4 regions of the Pantoea sp. X-Soil-TKNS-1207 genome follow, and region 3 is predicted to be linked to each of the others. Evidence: predicted binding sites of a transcription regulator. Region 3 holds the regulator's gene; each other region holds the start of a gene.

Region 1 (5,326 bases), 1.6 Mb from region 3:
ACGTCAGCCGGATCGTGCCGCCACCATTGGCGTCACCGATGGGTTAGTGCGGATGTTCGCCAACCGTTATGCCCCGCTGGTGGCAGGACGAAATCTTGGGCTGGTGGCAATGGACCATCTGCCATGGCTGCGAAACCCCCTTGCCGCGCGTACGCTCGGCTGGGTGAAACGTTAAGCATAATTAAGGGGCAGCAATGCAAACTTTTGATGTGGCTATCGCTGGCGGTGGCATGGTCGGACTGGCCGTCGCCTGCGGACTGCAAGGCAGCGGATTACGCGTAGCAGTGCTGGAAAAGAGCGCAGAGCCACAGTTTGATCCGGCTGCCGCGCCATCGATCCGCGTGTCGGCCATCAATGCAGCCAGCGAACGTCTGCTGCAAAAGCTGGATGTCTGGTCAACGATTCTGGCTCTGCGTGCCAGTGCTTATCACGGCATGGAAGTGTGGGACCAGGATAGCTTTGGCAGCATCAGTTTTGATGATGAGCAGCAGGGCCTGGCGCACCTCGGTCATATCATTGAGAACCCGGTGATCCACAGCGCGCTGTGGCAACGCGCCAGCCAGTGCAGTGATATCACGCTGTTTGCCCCGGCGCAGTTGCAGCAGGTGGCGTTTGGCGATAACGAAGCCTTTATTACCTTGCAGGACGGCAGCATGATGAGCGCGCGGCTGCTGATCGCCGCTGACGGCGCCAACTCCTGGCTGCGTGACAAAGCCGATATCCCAATCACCTTTTGGGATTACGATCACCATGCGCTGGTGGCCAATATCCGCACCGATCTGCCGCACGATGCGGTGGCGCGCCAGGTGTTCCACGGCGATGGCATCCTGGCGTTTTTGCCGATGCAGGACCCGCATCTGAGTTCCATCGTCTGGTCGCTGTCGCCGCAGGAAGCCAGCCGTTTGCAGGCGATGCCGGAAGCGGTGTTCAATCAGCAGCTGTCGGTGGCTTTTGATATGCGTCTCGGCCTGTGCCATGCGGAGAGCGAACGCAAAACCTTCCCGCTGATGGCGCGCTATGCGCGTAACTTTGCCGCGCACCGGCTGGCGCTGGTCGGCGACGCCGCCCATACCATTCATCCACTGGCCGGGCAGGGCGTTAACCTTGGTTTTATGGATGCTGCCGAGTTGATCGGTGAAATCCGCCGCCTGCACGCCGAGGGTAAAGATATCGGCCAGCATCTCTATCTGCGTCGGTATGAGCGCAGCCGTAAGCACAGCGCCGCGCTGATGCTGGCGGGGATGCAGGGCTTCCGCGAACTTTTCTCCGGCAGCAATCCGGCGAAAAAGCTGCTGCGTGATGTCGGGCTGAAGCTGGCGGATACCTTACCCGGCGTCAAACCGATGATGCTGAAGCAGGCGATGGGGCTGAACGACATGCCCGTCTGGTTGCGCTAAGCCTCCCTTAATCAGTGGTGCGAATGAATTCGCACCCTCTATCCTCCCGTAGGGTCGGCATTGGTGCCGACCTGGCCTGAGTCAGTGACGAACGTCATATTTTCCTGCCAAATCGCGTCTTTTCTTTCTTTGCACCAACCTGATGCAGGCGCGCACCTTTTTTGCGCCTCGTTTGATTTATTCTAATTTTACGCCCGAATTCGCATTATATTTTCTCATGCCAAAGCGATTTTTATGCGGTGTCATTTACCCATTCATGGATGTGGAATCCATTATTTTGCTGTATCAAAGTCAGTCTATTGTATTTTGTGCGTATTTAATCACATAAATGCAGTGGATTATCCTGCATTCTGTGCGGCGCTTCGCTGAAGACGTCATGGATTTCGCCCTCGTTTTCCTTATGGTTAATTGCCACATTCGGTGGTAACGTCAGCGAAAAGAGAACGTTTGCGTCCGCCGCAACTGGCGACGCAGGCGCGTCACGCTCACTTGTTTTCTACAGGATGGTTATGACTCAGCAAACGCCTCTATTCGAACAGCATCAGGCCTGCGGCGCCCGCATGGTGGACTTTCACGGCTGGATGATGCCGCTGCATTACGGCTCGCAAATGGACGAGCATCACGCAGTGCGCAACGATGCCGGTATGTTTGATGTTTCCCACATGACCATTGTCGACCTGCGCGGCGCCCGCACCCGCGAATTCCTGCGCTATTTGCTGGCGAACGATGTCGCCAAACTCACCCAGCCGGGCAAAGCGCTCTACACCGGGATGTTGAATGCCTCCGGTGGCGTCATTGACGATTTGATTGTTTACTTTATGACCGAGGACTTTTTCCGTCTGGTGGTGAACTCCGCCACGCGCGAAAAAGACCTGGCGTGGATCGGCGAGCACGCCCAGGCCTATGGCGTGACGTTGACCGAGCGTGACGATCTGGCGCTGATTGCGGTGCAGGGTCCCAATGCCCAGCAAAAAGCGCAGTCATTGTTCAGCGCGGCACAACGTGACGCGGTGGCCGGCATGAAGCCGTTCTTCGGCGTGCAGGCGGATGACCTGTTTATCGCGACCACCGGGTATACCGGCGAAGCGGGTTACGAAATTGCCCTGCCGTCGGATGAGGCTGCTGATTTCTGGCAGCGTCTGCTGGCTGCGGGCGTCAAACCGGCGGGCCTTGGCGCGCGTGACACGCTGCGTCTGGAAGCGGGTATGAACCTCTACGGTCAGGAGATGGACGAAGGCGTTTCGCCGCTGGCGGCCAACATGGGCTGGACTATTGCCTGGGAGCCGGGCGACCGTGATTTTATGGGTCGTACCGTGCTGGAAGCCCAGCGTGCCGAAGGTACAGAAAAACTGGTTGGCCTGATCATGACCGAAAAAGGCGTGCTGCGTAACGGTTTGCCGGTACGTTTCACCGATGAACAGGGTCAGCCGCAGCAGGGTATTATTACCAGTGGTTCTTTCTCTCCGACGCTGGGTTACAGCATTGCGCTGGCGCGTGTGCCAGCGGGCATTGGCGAGCAGGCGATTGTGGAAATCCGCAACCGCGAAATGCCGGTGAAGGTCACCAAACCAATTTTTGTTCGCGCCGGTAAGCCGGTCGCTCAGTAACTTTTTTCAGGAGATTTGGCGATGAGCAATGTACCAAACGAATTGAAGTACAAAGAAAGCCATGAGTGGGTGCGTAAAGAAGCCGACGGCACCTACACCGTAGGGATTACCGAACACGCCCAGGAACTGTTGGGTGACATGGTGTTTGTTGACCTGCCAGACGTGGGCGCGACCTTTGCCGCCGGTGACGACTGCGCGGTGGCGGAATCGGTGAAAGCCGCGTCTGACATCTACGCACCAATCAGCGGTGAAATCGTGGCTGTGAACGAGGAACTGGGCGATGCACCGGAGCTGGTTAACAGCGATCCTTACAGCGACGGTTGGTTGTTCAAAATCAAAGCCAGCGATGAGTCAGAACTGGACTCGCTGCTGGATGCCGATGCGTACAAAGCCGCCATCGACGAATAAGCGCCAGTAACTGAAGGTGTCGCGGTGCGGCACCTTCTTTTTTGCCCGTATTAATGCCCAGCCCGATTCAGGATTTACTGCTAATGACTCAGACTCTCAGCCAGCTTGAACATACCGGTGCCTTCATTGAGCGCCATATCGGTCCTACGCCGGAGCAACAGGCCACCATGCTGGAAGCGATTGGTGCCAGCTCACTGGAATCGCTGATCGGTTCGATTGTGCCTGCCGACATCCAGCTGCCTGGCCCGCCCGCCGTCGGCGATGCCGCTACCGAGCAGCAGGCGCTGGCGGAGCTGAAAGCGATTGCCAGTCAGAACCAGCGTTACAAATCCTGGATTGGTATGGGTTACACCGCGGTGATTACGCCGCCGGTGATCCTGCGTAACATGCTGGAAAACCCAGGCTGGTACACCGCTTATACGCCGTATCAGCCGGAAGTGTCGCAGGGCCGTCTGGAAGCGCTGCTCAACTTCCAGACCCTGACGCTGGATCTTACCGGCCTCGATATCGCCTCGGCCTCCCTGCTGGATGAAGCCACCGCCGCCGCCGAAGCGATGGCGATGGCTAAGCGCGTCAGCAAGCTAAAAAATGCCAGCAAATTCTTTATCGCCGACGACATCCACCCGCAGACGCTGGATGTGGTGCGTACCCGTGCGGAAACCTTTGGTTTTGAACTGATTATCGACTGCGCAGAAAAAGCGCTCGACCATGACGACCTGTTTGGTGTGCTGCTGCAACAGGCGGGCACCACCGGTGAGGTGCATGATTATCGCTCCCTGATTGCCGAGCTGAAAAGCCGCAAAGTGGTGGTCAGCGTGGCTGCCGACTTTATGGCGCTGGTGCAGCTGGAAGCGCCGGGTAAGCAGGGTGCCGACATCGTGTTTGGCTCCGCGCAACGCTTCGGCGTACCGATGGGCTACGGCGGTCCACACGCGGCATTCTTCGCCAGCCGCGACGAACACAAGCGTTCGATGCCGGGCCGTATTATCGGCGTCTCGCGCGATGCCGCAGGCAACACCGCGCTGCGCATGGCGATGCAGACCCGCGAGCAGCATATCCGTCGTGAGAAAGCCAACTCCAACATCTGTACTTCACAGGTGCTGCTGGCGAATATCGCCGGTTTTTACGCCGTCTATCACGGACCGGTCGGCCTGAAGCGCATTGCCTCCCGTATTCACCGTCTGACCAGCATTCTGGCGGCCGGTCTGAAAAATGGCGGTGTGAAACTGCGTCACAACAGCTGGTTCGATACCCTGTGCGTAGAAGTGGCGGATAAAGCGGCGGTCCTCAATCGTGCGCTGAGTTTTGGCGTCAACCTGCGTAGCGATATTCATAACGCCGTGGGTATCACCCTTGATGAAACCACCCGTCGTGAAGATGTGCAGGCGCTGCTCGCGATCCTGCTGGGCGACGCGCATGGCCAGGATATTGAGGTGCTGGATGCTGCGGTTGCGGCGGAAAACAGCGCCATCCCGGCGGGCCAGCTGCGTCAGGACGCGATTCTGCAACATCCGGTGTTCAACCGTCATCACAGCGAAACTGAGATGATGCGTTATATGCACAGTCTGGAGAAAAAGGATCTGGCGCTGAATCAGGCGATGATCCCGCTGGGTTCCTGCACCATGAAACTGAACGCCGCCGCAGAAATGATCCCGATTACCTGGCCGGAATTTGCCGAGATGCATCCGTTCTGCCCGGCAGAGCAGGCTTCCGGTTATCTGCAAATGATTGGCCAGCTGTCGCAGTGGCTGGTGCAGCTCACCGGTTATGACGCGTTGTGTATGCAGCCGAACTCCGGCGCGCAGGGCGAGTACGCGGGTCTGCTGGCGATCCGTCGCTACCACGAAAGCCGTAACGAAGGCGATCGTCATATCTGTCTGATCCCCAGCTCTGCCCACGGCACCAACCCGGCAT
Region 2 (5,326 bases), 1.7 Mb from region 3:
TTTACGCCCAGTAATTCCGATTAACGCTTGCACCCTCCGTATTACCGCGGCTGCTGGCACGGAGTTAGCCGGTGCTTCTTCTGCGGGTAACGTCAATGCTGATGGTTATTAACCATCAACCCTTCCTCCCCGCTGAAAGTACTTTACAACCCGAAGGCCTTCTTCATACACGCGGCATGGCTGCATCAGGCTTGCGCCCATTGTGCAATATTCCCCACTGCTGCCTCCCGTAGGAGTCTGGACCGTGTCTCAGTTCCAGTGTGGCTGGTCATCCTCTCAGACCAGCTAGGGATCGTCGCCTAGGTGAGCCGTTACCCCACCTACTAGCTAATCCCATCTGGGTTCATCCGATGGTGTGAGGCCCGAAGGTCCCCCACTTTGGTCTTGCGACGTTATGCGGTATTAGCTACCGTTTCCAGTAGTTATCCCCCTCCATCGGGCAGATCCCCAGACATTACTCACCCGTCCGCCACTCGTCACCCAAGGAGCAAGCTCCTCTGTGCTACCGTTCGACTTGCATGTGTTAGGCCTGCCGCCAGCGTTCAATCTGAGCCATGATCAAACTCTTCAATTTAAAGTTTGATGCTCAAAGAATTAAACTTCGTAATGAATTACGTGTTCACTCTTGAGACTTGATATTTTTTAAGTCCGTAGACTTTTGATATCAATCCTGCGAGTGCCCACACAGATTGTCTGATAAATTGTTAAAGAGCAGTGCGACCAGTGCTTTACGCTGCTGTCGCGAGGTGGCGTATATTACGCTTTCCTCCTTCAGAGTCAATCTCTTTTTCGAGATTTTTCTCTGGCGGGTTGTTCCTTCAGAACCGCCCTCTCAACACTGCATTTCGTAAACCGTTGTGCCGTGTCGATGGAGGCGCATTATAGGGAGTTGTTCGGCAGGCGCAACCGCTAATTTCAATAAAAACAACTGTTCGCTGCATTCCACAGCAAAACCCCGCCTTATACCCACTTACACACAAAGTTATCCACATCCCGTGGTTGAAATGAATTTAGGCGAGCATCGCGCAAACGTTTTCGCTACAATGCCCCGCGACGTACGGATGCCCCTTTTGGGGCGTTACCTGAAGCCAGCTTTCTTCTATATAGATAGAAGAGAAACGCTAAGCTTGATGTAACGCTCTTATTTACGCGAAACAAAGCCAAGGGATAAAACCACCATGCAACAACGTCGTCCTGTACGCCGCGCTCTGCTGAGTGTCTCAGACAAAGCCGGTATCCTCGAATTTGCTCAGGCACTCTCCAGCCGTGGTGTTGAGCTGCTCTCCACAGGTGGCACTGCACGCCTGCTGGCAGATGCGGGCCTGCCGGTCACTGAAGTGTCTGACTACACCGGTTTTCCGGAAATGATGGATGGACGCGTCAAAACGCTGCACCCGAAAGTTCATGGTGGCATTCTCGGCCGCCGTGGCCAGGATGATGCCATCATGGCGCAGCACGCCATCGATCCTATCGACATGGTGGTCGTAAACCTCTATCCGTTTGCCCAGACCGTGGCGAAACCGGGTTGCACGCTGGAAGATGCGGTGGAAAACATCGATATCGGCGGCCCAACCATGGTGCGCTCGGCCGCGAAGAACCATAAAGATGTGGCGATCGTGGTTAAGAGCAGCGACTACAGCGCCATCATTGCTGAGCTGGACGCCAACGAAAACTCCCTGACGCTGGAAACCCGCTTCGATCTGGCAATCAAAGCCTTCGAGCACACCGCCGCCTACGACAGCATGATTGCCAACTACTTTGGCAGCCTGGTGCCGGCTTATCACGGCGAAAGCAAAGAACCTGCTGGCCGCTTCCCGCGCACCCTGAATCTGAACTTCATTAAGAAGCAGGATATGCGTTACGGCGAGAACAGCCATCAGGACGCCGCCTTCTATATAGAAGAAAACGTGGCAGAGGCTTCGGTTGCCACTGCGCAGCAGGTACAGGGCAAAGCGCTCTCCTACAACAACATCGCGGATACCGATGCCGCGCTGGAATGCGTGAAAGAGTTCAGCGAAGCCGCTTGTGTGATTGTGAAACACGCGAATCCATGCGGTGTGGCGGTGGGCAGTTCGATTCTGGATGCCTACGAGCGCGCCTACAAAACCGATCCAACCTCTGCATTTGGCGGCATTATCGCCTTCAACCGCGAGCTGGACGAAGCCACTGCGCAGGCCATTATCAGCCGCCAGTTTGTTGAAGTGATCATTGCCCCTTCTGCCTCTGAGGCCGCCCTGAAAGTGACTGCCAGCAAACAGAATGTTCGCGTTCTGGTATGTGGTCAGTGGCAGGAGCGCGTTGCCGCTCTGGACTTCAAACGCGTTAACGGTGGTTTACTGGTGCAGGATCGCGATCTGGGTATGGTCGATGCCAGCCAGCTGCGCGTTGTCAGCAAACGCCAGCCGACCGAGCAGGAACTGCGTGATGCGCTGTTCTGCTGGAAAGTGGCGAAGTTCGTCAAATCCAACGCCATCGTATATGCACGCGACAATATGACCATCGGTATTGGCGCAGGCCAGATGAGCCGCGTCTATTCCGCAAAAATCGCCGGTATCAAAGCGGGCGATGAAGGTCTGGAAGTGCAAGGCTCAGCGATGGCGTCAGACGCCTTCTTCCCGTTCCGCGATGGTATTGATGCCGCCGCCGCTGTGGGTATCAGCTGCGTTATTCAGCCGGGTGGCTCGATTCGCGATGACGAAGTGATTGCCGCCGCCGATGAGCACGGCATCGCCATGATCTTCACCGACATGCGTCATTTCCGCCATTAATCGTTGGGAGCGTTACAGATGAAAATTTTAGTCATTGGCAATGGCGGACGCGAGCACGCCCTGGCGTGGAAAGCGGCACAGTCACCGCTGGCAGAGACCGTATTTGTTGCGCCGGGTAATGCTGGCACCGCGCTGGAACCCGCTCTGCAAAACGTCGCCATCAGCGCGACGGATGTGCCTGCGCTGCTGGCCTTTGCGCAGCAGGAAAAAATCGACCTGACCATCGTCGGGCCGGAAGCCCCGCTGGTTATCGGCGTGGTAGATGCATTCCGTGCCGCCGGTCTGAAAATCTTTGGCCCGACCCAGTCCGCCGCTCAGCTGGAAGGTTCTAAAGCTTTCACCAAGGATTTCCTCGCTCGTCAGCAGATCCCGACCGCCGAATACCAGAACTTTACCGAAGTCGAACCGGCGCTGGCCTACCTGCGTGAGAAAGGCGCTCCGATCGTCATCAAGGCCGATGGCCTGGCTGCCGGTAAAGGTGTGATCGTAGCAATGACGCTGGAAGAAGCGGAAGCGGCGGTGCTGGATATGCTGGCAGGCAACGCATTCGGCGACGCCGGTCACCGCATCGTGATCGAAGAGTTCCTTGATGGCGAAGAAGCCAGCTTTATCGTGATGGTCGATGGCGACAATGTGCTGCCAATGGCCACCAGCCAGGATCATAAACGCGTTGGCGACGGCGATACCGGCCCGAACACCGGCGGTATGGGCGCCTACTCCCCGGCTCCGGTGGTAACCGATGAGATCCACCAGCGCGTGATGGATCAGATCATCTGGCCAACCGTGAACGGCATGAAAGCGGAAGGCAACACCTATACCGGTTTCCTGTATGCCGGTCTGATGATCGACAAAGCCGGTCAGCCAAAAGTGATCGAATTCAACTGCCGCTTTGGCGATCCGGAAACCCAGCCGATCATGCTGCGTTTGCAGTCGGACCTGGTGGCGCTGTGCCTGGCCGCCTGTGACGGTAAGCTGGATCAGCAGGAGTCACAATGGGATCCGCGTCCATCGCTGGGTGTGGTACTGGCTGCGGGCGGTTATCCGGGGGATTACAGCACTGGCGACCAGATCCATGGCCTGCCGCTGGAAGAAGTGCCGGATGGCAAGGTATTCCACGCTGGCACCACGCTGAAGGATGACCTGGTCGTTACCAACGGCGGTCGCGTGCTGTGCGTCACCGCGCTGGGTGAAGATGTGGCTGCCGCGCAGCAGCGCGCTTATGAACTGGCGCAGCATATCTCCTGGAACGGCAGTTTCTGTCGTCGCGATATCGGCTACCGCGCAATCAACCGCAAATAATCACAAGGGGCACACAGTGCCCCTTCTCTTTTCCGTCCGTCAGAAATCGCTCTCTTTCGGCTCCCAGCTGCACTCATCATTTGCTGTGACATGCAGTAGCTGTACCCCTTCCGGCGCTTCCAGCCATGAAACCATCAACGGTGATGATCCATTGCCCTTCTGCTGTGTCAGGGTATTAACCTGATTGCTGTCGAACGGGGCATCCACCACTTTGCCCGCGCAGGTACGCACCTGAGTACCGCCCAGCCACTGCCCCTGGCTCAGCAATACCCGGCCTTTCAGCAGCGCATTGCTCTGCTGCAACATGCGCTGCGCATCAAAGCGATACAGCTCCACGCTGTCCGCGCTAACCGCTTCACGCCGTCCGGCCAGTTGCCGCTGCATAAAATTGAGATTGCCCTGCTGATCGAAACGGAGCGTGACATCATCCGGCTGGTCGCCTGAAACATGGCGTTCCACGCTGAGAAGGTTGTTATCCTGCCAGCTGTAATCGGTGGTCTGCATGGCATCGCCATCGAAAGGTGTGAAGACGGTACGCAGATGGACTGACTGATGATCGCCATTCTTGCGCCAGATGCGCACCACGCCACGGTCGGCAAGATAGCCGCTGGCGGTGAAGGCAGGAAGATCGGGAGTGGTGCTACAGCCCGTAAGCAGCGCACCACATAACAGGGCGCAAACGCGCTGACGTAGAGTTTTCAGCATGGCAGGCCCCGGCAACAAAAAGGGGCGATGCCGCCCCCTCTTTTAAAGCTATACCGCGTCGCGGAAACTTATTTAACAGCGTCTTTCAGCGCTTTACCGGAGACGAACGCCGGTACGTTTGCCGCAGCGATTTTGATCTCTTTGCCAGTCTGCGGGTTGCGACCGGTACGCTCAGCGCGGTGGTTCACTTTAAAAGTACCAAAACCAACCAGTTGTACAGCATCACCATCTTTCAGAGACTCAGTGATCGCAGCCAGGGTAGATTCCAGCGCAGCTTTAGCCTGGGTTTTTGACAGGTCCGCTTTCTCTGCGATCACATCAATCAGTTGAGTCTTGTTCATAAGTTATCCTTAAAGTGTATTTATCGCTTGCTAAGCAACGAGTGCGAGGGAAAAGCCATATTCTGGCACTCTTCAGCCTGCACGCACCGATAGCCACAATTTTCAGCCCCCCAAATGTAGACCAGACAGGGGGCTGATGTGAAGCCTCCAGGCGCGCTAATTCGGGCCTGAAGTCACGTTTTCTCGCCTTATTGCTGAAAATTTATACCGATG
Region 3 (5,326 bases):
CCTGTAACCGGACTATGCGTTTACTTATTACGCTTTTGATACTGGCTTTCGCCCAACTGTTTTTTAATGTGGCTTCTGCTTCCCCGCAGGCGCCCGTCAATGTCAGTTTGCATAAAGCAGATAAAAAGAGTGCGCGCGAAGATGAACGTCGCAAACGACGTCCGGTGAAAACCAGCACGAAAAAATCCCGTCTGGCCAGCGTTCAAAAGTTAAGACTGAAAAAACAGCCGAAAACCGAAACCGCACTACACAAAACCACCAGCAAAAAATCCCTGCTGAAACAATCGTCGAAGAAAAAATATGGTCATCAGCGTCTGGCGAAAAGAACGTCCGAGCTGGATGAGGATACTGGCGATCTCACCACCATCAAAATGAGCAAGTCACACCGTCAGCGCTACCAGAAAGCGCGTGAAACGGCGATGAATAAGCTGATGGGACAGATTGGCAAACCCTACCAATGGGGCGGCACGTCACCGCATACCGGCTTCGATTGCAGCGGCCTGGTGTGGTATGCCTACAAAGATCTGGTGAAATACAAATTCCCGCGCACCGCGAACGAGATGTACCACCTGCGCGATGCGGCACCGATTAAGCGCGATATGCTGGAGAAAGGGGATTTGGTGTTCTTCCGCATTAACCATCGCGGCACCGCCGATCACGTTGGGGTTTACCTCGGCAACGGCAAATTCATTCAGTCACCGCGTACCGGTAAAGATATTCAGATCAGCGCGTTAGGCGAGGATTACTGGCAGAAGCATTATGTCGGCGCGCGGCGGATGATGACGCCAAAAACCATTCGCTAAACATGAGATCGAAAAAAAGCCGGACACTGATTTTCAGGTCCGGCTTTTTTTATTAATGAAGGATCGCGGTGAAGCTGAACACGATGATCATTAGCAATGCGCCAACCGTAGTACCCAGCGCCAGTTTCAGGTCTGTACTCATCACAACTCCTTAGTCACATTAATTGAAGGGTTAATGCGATTTTCGCACAGCGCCCGGTAAAAATCTCGTCTTATCCGCGCCAGCTTGCTAGAATCGCCGCCTTTCGTTGCGCAACAGATTTTGCGCACGCTGTGTTTGCGGCAAGATGAAGCGATATTGACTGATAGTTAACGCCTTTTTCAGTCCTTAATGCCCCCAAAATCGGGGCGCAAAACCATTAGCAGACGCAAACGTTTAACAATATACTTATCAGTAAGTTGCGATAAGCCCGGGAGTACCATTTTCATGGCAACAATTAAAGATGTGGCGAAACGCGCCGGTGTCTCCACCACCACCGTTTCGCATGTCATCAACAAAACGCGTTTTGTCGCGGAAGAGACGCGTAACGCCGTATGGGAAGCGATTAAAGAGCTGCATTATTCGCCGAGTGCCGTGGCGCGCAGCCTGAAAGTCAACCACACCAAAACGCTGGGGCTGCTGGCAACCTCCAGCGAAGCGCCCTATTTTGCTGAAATTATTGAAGCGGTGGAAAACCACTGTTTCGATCGCGGCTATACGCTGATTCTCGGCAATGCGCATAACGATCTGCAAAAGCAGCGGGCCTATCTGTCGATGATGGCGCAGAAACGTGTCGATGGCCTGCTGGTGATGTGTTCTGAATATCCCGACGACCTGCTGACCATGCTGGAAGAGAACCGCAATATCCCGATGGTGGTGATGGACTGGGGTGAGTCGCGCGGTGATTTTACCGATACCGTACAGGACAACGCTTTCCAGGGGGGCTATCTCGCCGGTCGTTATCTGATTGAGCGCGGCCACCGCGACATTGGCGCGATCCCCGGTCAGATGGAACGCAACACCGGTGGCGGCCGCCATGCCGGTTTTCTTCAGGCACTGAATGAAGCAGGCATCACCGTGCGCCCTGAGTGGATTGTGCAGGGCGATTTTGAGCCGGAATCCGGCTACCAGGCGATGCAGCAGATCCTTAACCAGAAGCAGCGCCCGACCGCAATCTTCTGCGGTGGCGACATCATGGCAATGGGCGCCATTTGCGCCGCCGACGAGATGGGTTTGCGCGTGCCGCAGGATATTTCCGTGATTGGCTATGACAACGTGCGCAACGCCCGCTACTTTACCCCAGCGCTGACCACGGTCCACCAGCCCAAAGCGCAGCTGGGCGAGAAAGCGCTGGAGATGCTGCTCGATCGCATTACCAGCAAGCGTGAAGATCCGCAAACCATCGAAGTTCAGCCGACATTGATTGAGCGTCGCTCAGTGGCTGACGGCCCGTTCCGCGACTATCGCCGTTAAGCAACGGTTTCGCTCAGCCATTCGTGGTTGAGCGTCTCTGCATCGCCAAGATAGGCCAGCAACCAGCCCAACGCCGGAGAGGCGCGCTGTTCTGACCAGCTGACGCAGCAAGGGCTGTCCGGAAACGGCGTTGGCAGCAGCAATTCGGTTAAGCCGCCGCTGTCCAGCAGCGGCCGGGCTAAATGACCTGGCACCATCCCCACGCACAGCCCGGCCAGCAAGCAATCCAGCCCGGTCTCCCATTCCGGCACCACCAGGCGACGCTGATTATCCAGCGTCCAGGTCATGCGGCGCGGCAGCGCCCGCGAGGTATCCTCCAGCACCAGCGACGGCCAGGCGCGCAGTGTCTCCTCATCCAGCAACGCGCTATTCGCTAACGGATGATCGGGGCTGACAACGCAGCGCCAGTTAAGCGCCCCCATATCCTGAAAGGCAAAACGTCCCCCCACCGGAATCGCCTGGGTGGCACCAATCGCCACATCAACCCTGCCGTCCGCCAGCGCATCCCAGACGCCATTAAACACTTCGTAGCTGATAATCAGCTCCATATCGGGAAAGTGGCGATAAAAATCTTTCACCAGCTGCCGGGTACGTTGCGGTTTAACGATACAGTCAACCGCAATGCTGAGCTGACCACGCCAGCCATTGGCCAGCTGCTGACACTGACGCCGGGTGGCCAGCATTTTTTTGATAACACCGCGACCTTCGCGCACAAAATGCTCGCCCGCAGCGGTCAGCACCACTTCCCGATGCTGACGTTCAAACAGCGGCACCGCCAGCCAGGTTTCCAGCTGACGGACCGTATAGCTGATGGCAGAAGGTACGCGGTGCAGCTCCTGCGCGGCTGCGCTGAAACTGCCGGTACGCGCCACGGCATCCACCACCTCAAGGGCATATTCTGACCACATTTTTTTGCCTGCAAATTTTTTGATAGCACTTTGCAAATATTAGCGTTTCACAAAGGCCGCCGCACCCTTTTACACTCCCCCGCGTTCAACCTGCCAAAAGAGAATTACCATGTTGTCATCAAAAGGATTTCTACCCTGGCTTGCGTTACTCAGCATGCTGGGCTTTCTTGCTACGGATATGTATCTGCCTGCATTTGGTGCTATGCAGCAGGATTTTGCCACCGCACCCGGCACCATCAGTGCCAGCCTGAGCCTGTTCCTGGGCGGATTTGCCTGTGCGCAGGTGTTCTGGGGACCCCTTTCCGATCGTTTCGGCCGTAAGCCTGTTCTGCTGGCGGGATTAGTGATTTTTGCCCTTGGCTGCCTTGGCATGTTGTGGGTCACGGATGTACGTCTGATGCTGGCCCTGCGTTTCGTGCAGGCCGTAGGCGTGTGCGCTGCCGCAGTGAGCTGGCAGGCGCTGGTGGTGGATCGTTATCCGCGCGCGCAGGCGAATAAGGTGTTCGCCACCATTATGCCGCTGGTAGCGCTCTCTCCCGCGCTGGCTCCGCTGTTAGGTGCCTGGCTGATGGGCCATTTTCACTGGCGCAGTATCTTTGTGCTGCTGACGCTGATCACTGTCGTGCTGTTGATAGGTACCCTGAAACTGAGCAGCCCTGCCCGTTCCAGCGCGGCGCGCGTTGCGCAACCCGGCTGGCTGAGTTTACTGGCTTCGCGGATTTATAGCGGCAACGTGCTGATCTACTCCGCCTGTTCCGCCAGCTTTTTTGCCTGGCTGACAGGCTCGCCGTTTATCCTCGCCGATGCGGGCCTCTCCCCCGCGGATATCGGCCTGAGTTATATACCGCAAACCATCGCGTTTCTGATTGGCGGCTTTGGCTGCCGCGCGTTGCTGAATCGTTTTCAGGGCAAACAGCTGCTGCCGTGGTTGCTGGTGATTTATAGCCTGAGCATTATCAGCCTGTTTGCCGTCGCCCAGCTGCCAGCCCCTGCCCTGTGGGCGTTATTGCTGCCGTTTTGCGGTATGGCGCTGGCTAACGGCGCGATCTATCCGATTGTGGTGGCCAGCGCTCTGCTGCCATTCCCTCACGCCACCGGTAAAGCCGCTTCGCTACAAAACCTGCTGCAACTGGGGCTATGCTTTGTGGCCAGCCTGCTGGTCTCTGCCGGTCTGCATCAGGCGCTGCACAGCACCAGCCTGGTCATGCTCGCCACCGTCGCCCTCGCCTGGGCCGGTTACGGCTGGCAACGTGTTGCAACAAACGCACAAAGTGATGTTGCTCACAACTCTCGTCCCTGCGAAGATAATCACTAAGGCAACGATTTTAGTTAGCATACTAACGATAAGTCGTTGAATATTGACCCACGTAAGCATATACTGCGTGGGTCAGCATTTCTGTAACAAATCAATAACATAATTGTATTAATTTTAAGCGACTCTGTCGCTGGGATGGCGTCTGCACGATATTCTTCCCCCTGTGTTGTGGCAGACATTTCTACTCAGATTCATACCTCTGTAAAACGTCGGATATCTGGCGCACGGATTTTCCGTGAGTTCTCTCACAAGCCTGGAGAAATTGACTATTCTATTTCTCAGGTTGAATCGGACAGGTGATGGAGAAGCTATGAGTTCATCGTGTATAGAAGAAGTGAGCCTTGAAGAAAACCACTGGTTTCGTATCGCCCATGAATTACTCGAACGGGCCGATATTGCCGTAAATGGCACTCGCCCCTGGGATATTCAGGTTAAGCATCCGGATTTTTTTAAACGGGTCCTGCAGGAAGGATCGCTGGGCCTCGGCGAAAGTTACATGGACGGCTGGTGGGATTGCGAAAATCTCGATATGTTTTTCCACCGTGTACTGAAGCATCATCTGGATCAGCAATTACCTCATCATTTTAAAGACACGCTGCGTATTGCGGCGGCGCGTTTAACCAACCTGCAATCGAAAAAGCGGGCCTGGATAGTCGGCAAAGAACATTACGATCTCGGTAATGATCTTTTTTCGCTGATGCTGGACCCCTTTATGCAATATTCCTGCGGCTACTGGAAAGATGCAGAAACGCTGGAACAGGCACAGCAGGCGAAGCTCGATATGATCTGCCGCAAGTTGCAACTTGAGCCAGGCATGACATTGCTGGATATCGGTTGTGGCTGGGGC
Region 4 (5,326 bases), 1.2 Mb from region 3:
TCTCGCCGTAGGTGGTGTTCGGCGTGGAGCCGAAGAATCCGGAGATCATGGTCGAGAGGCCGTTAGCGAACATCGAGCGATGCAGGCCCGGATCGCGGATCAGATCTTTCTTGACGATATTCGCCGTCACCACCAGGTGACCAACGTGCTCGGCGATCACCACCAGCGCCGCTGGCAGGATGGTCAGCATCGCCGCCCATTCGAAGCGCGGGGTGTAGAAAGTCGGCAGCGCGAACCACGGGGCATTGACCACCGAGCTCCAGTTGACGATACCCATAAAGGAAGAGAGCGCGTAGCCCACCAGTACGCCGATCAGAATCGGGATAATGGCGAAGAAACCGCGGAACAGTACCGAACCGAACACGGTAACGCCCAGCGTGACCATAGAAATAAAGATGGTGGTGCTATCCGGTGAGGTGCCGTCAGCCGGCAGCAGACCCGCCATATTGGCTGCCACACCCGCCAGCTCCAGACCGATCACCGCCACAATCGCGCCCATCGCCGCAGGCGGGAACATCACGTCCAGCCAGCCGGTACCGGCTTTTTTCACAATCAGCGCCACAACGCAGAACAGAAAACCGCAGAGGATAAAGCCACCCAGCGCCACTTCATAACCGAGCGGCAGCAGCAATAACACCGGCGAAATAAAAGCAAAGCTCGAGCCGAGATAGGCCGGGATTTTGCCTTTACAGATAAACAGATACAGCAGGGTGCCGACGCCGTTAAACAGCAGCACCGTGGCCGGGTTGATATGGAACAGAATCGGTACCAGTACGGTGGCACCAAACATCGCGAACAGATGCTGCAAGCTGAGTGGAATGGTTTTGAGCAGCGGCGGTCGTTCGTTAACGCCGATGGCGCGACGAGTCATCATTTATCCCCTTGAGTTGTGTTGTGCTTTTTTGCCAAAAAAAAGCCGACTCTCTGGCCGGCTGCTTTATTTATTTTGTTCCGAAAATCTTATCGCCGGCATCGCCGAGGCCAGGAATAATGTATCCCTTCTCGTTCAGCCCTTTGTCGATGGATGCGGTGTACAGCTCAACGTCCGGATGCGCTTTCTCCAGGGCGGCAATGCCTTCCGGCGCTGCCACCAGCACCAGCACCTTGATACTGGTGCAACCGGCTTTTTTCAGCAGGTCGATGGTGGCGATCATGGAACCGCCGGTCGCCAGCATCGGATCAACCACCAGCGCCATGCGTTCTTCAATGTTCGAGACCAGCTTCTGGAAGTACGGTACCGGCTCCAGCGTCTCTTCATCACGATAGACGCCCACCACGCTGATGCGCGCGCTCGGGACGTGCTCCAGCACCCCTTCCATCATGCCGAGACCGGCACGCAGAATCGGCACCACGGTAATTTTTTTACCTTTGATTTGTTCGATTTCTACCGGGCCATTCCAGCCTTCGATAGTGACGCGTTCGGTTGCCAGGTCGGCCGTGGCTTCATAAGTCAGCAGACTTCCCACTTCCGAGGCCAGCTCGCGGAACCGCTTGGTGCTGACATCATGCTCACGCATCAGACCCAGTTTATGTTTGACCAGCGGGTGTTTGACTTCCACGATCTTCATGAGTGTTCTCCCGGAATTGAGTTGAGCGAAAAAAAAATCGCGGGATTATACCGCCTTTTTTCCGCTGCGCCATATGTCATTGGTCAATACAACGCGCTGCTGGCGCTGAGATTAAGGATTGGCTAAAAACCGGTACTGTGCAAAGGCGGCGTGAGATGGGACTCGCAAACGTTTGCCTGCGCTGGTAGAATTGCGGCGCTTTATTTTAACCACCAACCGCAACTCGCGTGGGGATTCCGCAGTGACCGACAAGACCTCTCTCAGCTACAAAGACGCCGGTGTTGATATTGATGCTGGTAACGCTCTGGTTGACCGCATTAAAGGCGTAGTGAAAAAGACCCGCCGCCCGGAAGTTATGGGTGGACTGGGCGGCTTTGGCGCGCTTTGTGCGCTGCCGCAGAAATACCGCGAGCCAGTGCTGGTCTCCGGCACCGACGGCGTCGGCACCAAGCTGCGTCTGGCGATGGATCTTAAGCGCCACGACAGCATCGGCATCGACCTGGTAGCGATGTGCGTGAACGATCTGGTGGTACAAGGCGCGGAGCCGCTGTTCTTCCTCGATTACTACGCCACCGGCAAACTGGATGTGGAAACCGCTTCTGCGGTGATCACCGGTATCGCCGAAGGTTGTCTGCAATCCGGTTGTGCGCTGGTGGGCGGTGAAACCGCTGAGATGCCAGGCATGTACCACGGCGAAGATTACGACGTGGCCGGTTTCTGCGTTGGCGTGGTGGAAAAATCAGAGATCATTGACGGTTCGAAAGTGCAGGATGGCGACGTGCTGATCGCGCTGGGTTCCAGCGGCCCGCACTCGAACGGTTACTCACTGGTGCGTAAGATCCTCGAAGTGAGCCAGACCAACCCGGAAAGCAAACAGCTGGAAGGCAAATCGCTCGCCGATCATCTGCTGGCGCCGACCCGTATCTACGTGAAAAACATCCTCAGCCTGATTGAACAGGTTGATGTACACGCCATTGCTCACCTCACCGGTGGCGGTTTCTGGGAAAACATTCCGCGCGTACTGCCGGATAACACTCAGGCCGTTCTGGAAGAGAGCAGCTGGCAGTGGCCAGCGGTGTTCAACTGGCTGCAACAGGCCGGTAACGTCAGCCGTCACGAAATGTACCGCACCTTCAACTGTGGCGTGGGCATGGTGATTGCGCTGAGCGCAGCGGAAGCAGACAAAGCGGTACAGCTGATGACTGACGCAGGCGAGCAGGCGTGGAAAATCGGTGTGATTAAAGCGTCTGACTCTGATGAGCGTGTGGTCATCAATCCATGAAAAAACTGGTTGTACTGATCTCCGGCAACGGCAGCAATCTTCAGTCCATCCTTGACGCCTGCGCAAGCGGGCGTATTAACGGCAGCGTCGCTGCCGTTTTCAGTAATAAGGCGGCTGCGCTGGGCTTAGCCCGTGCGCAGGAAGCCGGTGTGCCAGCCCATGCGCTGGCCGCCAGCGAATTTGCCGACCGTGAAGCCTTTGATCGCCAGCTGATGCAGGAGATTGATGCTTACGCGCCGGATCTGGTGGTGCTGGCGGGTTATATGCGCATTCTCAGCAGTGCGTTTGTCGCCCATTATCACGATCGCCTGGTCAACATCCACCCTTCCCTGCTGCCGAAATATCCCGGCCTGCATACCCATCGTCAGGCGCTGCAAAACGGCGACCAGGAGCACGGCACCTCGGTGCATTTTGTGACCGACGAGCTGGATGGCGGTCCGATTGTGTTGCAGGCGCGCGTCCCGGTGTTTTCTGACGACACCGAAGAGGACGTCACCGCCCGCGTGCAACATCAGGAACATGCGATTTATCCGCTGGTGATTAGCTGGTTTGTTGAAGGTCGTTTGCAGATGCGTGCAGGCGCTGCCTGGCTGGATGGTCAGCCGCTGCCGCCGCAGGGCTATGCGCACGATTGATTGAATTCTGGCAGGATTCGTAGCAGCGCGGTTTTTAAAACGGTGCGCATTTATGCGCACCGGACCAATTTAGCCAAATCTCCCGGTAATATACTCTTCCGTCCGCCGCGCCTTCGGCGAGGTAAAGATGCGATCCGTCTCATCAAATTCTACCAGCTGCCCGTTATGCATAAACGCGGTGTAATCTGACACGCGCGCCGCCTGCTGCATGTTGTGGGTCACCAGCACCAGCGTAAAATGCTGCTTTAGCGTGGTCATCAACTCTTCAATCACCAGCGTCGAGATCGGGTCCAGCGCCGAGGTCGGCTCATCCAGCAGCAACACTTCCGGCTCAATGGCGATGGCGCGCGCAATCACCAGCCGCTGCTGCTGGCCGGTGGAGAGCGTCAGGGCATTTTGTCCCAGCTGATCTTTCACCTCGCTCCACAAAGCGGCAGCGCGCAAAGCGCGTTCGCAGGCTTCATTCAACACCCGACGATCGCGTACGCCCTGCAAGCGCAGGCCGTAGACCACGTTTTCATAGATCGATTTGGGAAACGGGTTCGGGCGCTGAAATACCATGCCAATGCGGCGACGTAGCGCCGCCAGATCCTGCCCCGGATGCATAATCGCGTGATCGCCCAACAGGATCTCGCCTTCCACCCGGCAGCGATCGATCACATCGTTCATGCGATTAAAGCAGCGCAGCAGCGTCGATTTGCCGCAGCCGGACGGGCCGATCAGCGCCGTGATGCGATTTTTCGGCACCTGAAAAACAATGTTGTTCAGCGCCTGGCGTTCGCCATACCACAGCGAAAGCTGATTAACCTGGAGGGCGATGTCGTAATCGGGCGTCATGTGTAAAACCTTTTAGTGCGTCATTAGCCGGTAACGCTCGCGCAGGCGATGGCGCAGGGCCATCGCCAGCAGGTTGAGCGACAGGATGATCACCACCAGCAACAAGGCGGTGGCGTAAACCAGCGGTCGATCAGCGTCGATATTCGGGCTTTGAAACGCCAGATCGTAAATCTGAAAACCGAGGTGCATAAATTTGCGGTCAAGATGCAGGTAAGGGAACACCGCATCAACGGGCAGCTCCGGCACCATTTTCACCACCCCGACCAGCATCAGCGGCGCGGTTTCGCCGGCGGCACGCGCCACCGCCAGAATCAGGCCAGTGAGCATTGCCGGTACCGCCAGCGGCAGCACCACGCGCCACAGGGTTTCCGCCTGAGTCGCCCCCAGCGCCAGCGACCCCTGGCGCAGACTGTCCGGGATGCGTGACAACCCTTCCTCGGTGGCGACAATCACCACCGGCAGCGTCAACAGCGCCAGCGTCAGCGCCGCCCACAGCAAGCCCGGCGTGCCGAACGTGGGATTGGGCAAGGCGCGGGCGTAAAATAGCTGGTCGATGGTGCCGCCAATCAGCCAGACAAAAAAGCCGAGGCCAAAAACGCCATAGACAATCGATGGCACGCCAGCCAGATTCACCACCGCGATGCGTACCAGTCGGGTCAGCGCGTTGCGTCCGGCATATTCATGCAGCCACAGCGCGGCGATCACGCCCAGCGGCATCACGATCACCGACATCAGCAACACCATCAACACCGTGCCAAAAATCGCCGGGAATGCGCCGCTTTCGCTCTGCCCCGCCGCCGGAGAATCGCTGACAAACTGCCAGACCTGGCTGAAGAAATGATGCAGTTTCTGGCCGAGGCTCATGTTATTTGGATACCAGGCGGCGACAATCTGCGCCAGCGGAATCAGATGATCCTGCCCCTCCACATCGCGCAGCACCAGCGTATCGCGGCGGCTTTCACTTTGCAGCTGCGCCAGCTGCGTCCCCAGCGCGCTAAAGCGGC

The links. The regulator PurR, encoded in region 3, represses purine synthesis genes. The targets are predictions, from matches to a motif close to CANGCAAACGTTTGCNTG.
Region 1: the regulator PurR is predicted to act here: its motif matches at 1,834-1,851, upstream of gcvT (glycine cleavage system aminomethyltransferase GcvT).
Region 2: the regulator PurR is predicted to act here: its motif matches at 1,023-1,040, upstream of purH (bifunctional phosphoribosylaminoimidazolecarboxamide formyltransferase/IMP cyclohydrolase).
Region 4: the regulator PurR is predicted to act here: its motif matches at 1,730-1,747, upstream of purM (phosphoribosylformylglycinamidine cyclo-ligase).

The regions. Positions count from the first base shown of each region.
Region 1 covers NZ_AP035958.1:3,483,890-3,489,215, reverse strand. The annotation lists gene ubiH (2-octaprenyl-6-methoxyphenyl hydroxylase) at 1-175, shown strand, start outside; gene ubiI (FAD-dependent 2-octaprenylphenol hydroxylase) at 195-1,397, shown strand; gene gcvT (glycine cleavage system aminomethyltransferase GcvT) at 1,907-3,004, shown strand; gene gcvH (glycine cleavage system protein GcvH) at 3,026-3,412, shown strand; gene gcvP (aminomethyl-transferring glycine dehydrogenase) at 3,496-5,326, shown strand, end outside.
Region 2 covers NZ_AP035958.1:280,214-285,539, reverse strand. The annotation lists rRNA gene AC6I8V_RS01255 (16S ribosomal RNA) at 1-574, opposite strand, end outside; gene purH (bifunctional phosphoribosylaminoimidazolecarboxamide formyltransferase/IMP cyclohydrolase) at 1,179-2,768, shown strand; gene purD (phosphoribosylamine--glycine ligase) at 2,787-4,067, shown strand; gene AC6I8V_RS01240 (DUF1481 domain-containing protein) at 4,107-4,772, opposite strand; gene hupA (nucleoid-associated protein HU-alpha) at 4,841-5,113, opposite strand; gene AC6I8V_RS01230 (YjaG family protein) at 5,302-5,326, opposite strand, start outside.
Region 3 covers NZ_AP035958.1:1,933,081-1,938,406, reverse strand. The annotation lists gene AC6I8V_RS09125 (C40 family peptidase) at 15-803, shown strand; gene cydH (cytochrome bd-I oxidase subunit CydH) at 856-945, opposite strand; gene purR (HTH-type transcriptional repressor PurR) at 1,231-2,256, shown strand; gene punR (DNA-binding transcriptional activator PunR) at 2,253-3,164, opposite strand; gene punC (purine nucleoside transporter PunC) at 3,274-4,479, shown strand; gene cfa (cyclopropane fatty acyl phospholipid synthase) at 4,790-5,326, shown strand, end outside.
Region 4 covers NZ_AP035958.1:3,182,959-3,188,284, forward strand. The annotation lists gene uraA (uracil permease) at 1-871, opposite strand, end outside; gene upp (uracil phosphoribosyltransferase) at 942-1,568, opposite strand; gene purM (phosphoribosylformylglycinamidine cyclo-ligase) at 1,810-2,850, shown strand; gene purN (phosphoribosylglycinamide formyltransferase) at 2,847-3,485, shown strand; gene pstB (phosphate ABC transporter ATP-binding protein PstB) at 3,555-4,322, opposite strand; gene pstA (phosphate ABC transporter permease PstA) at 4,335-5,326, opposite strand, start outside.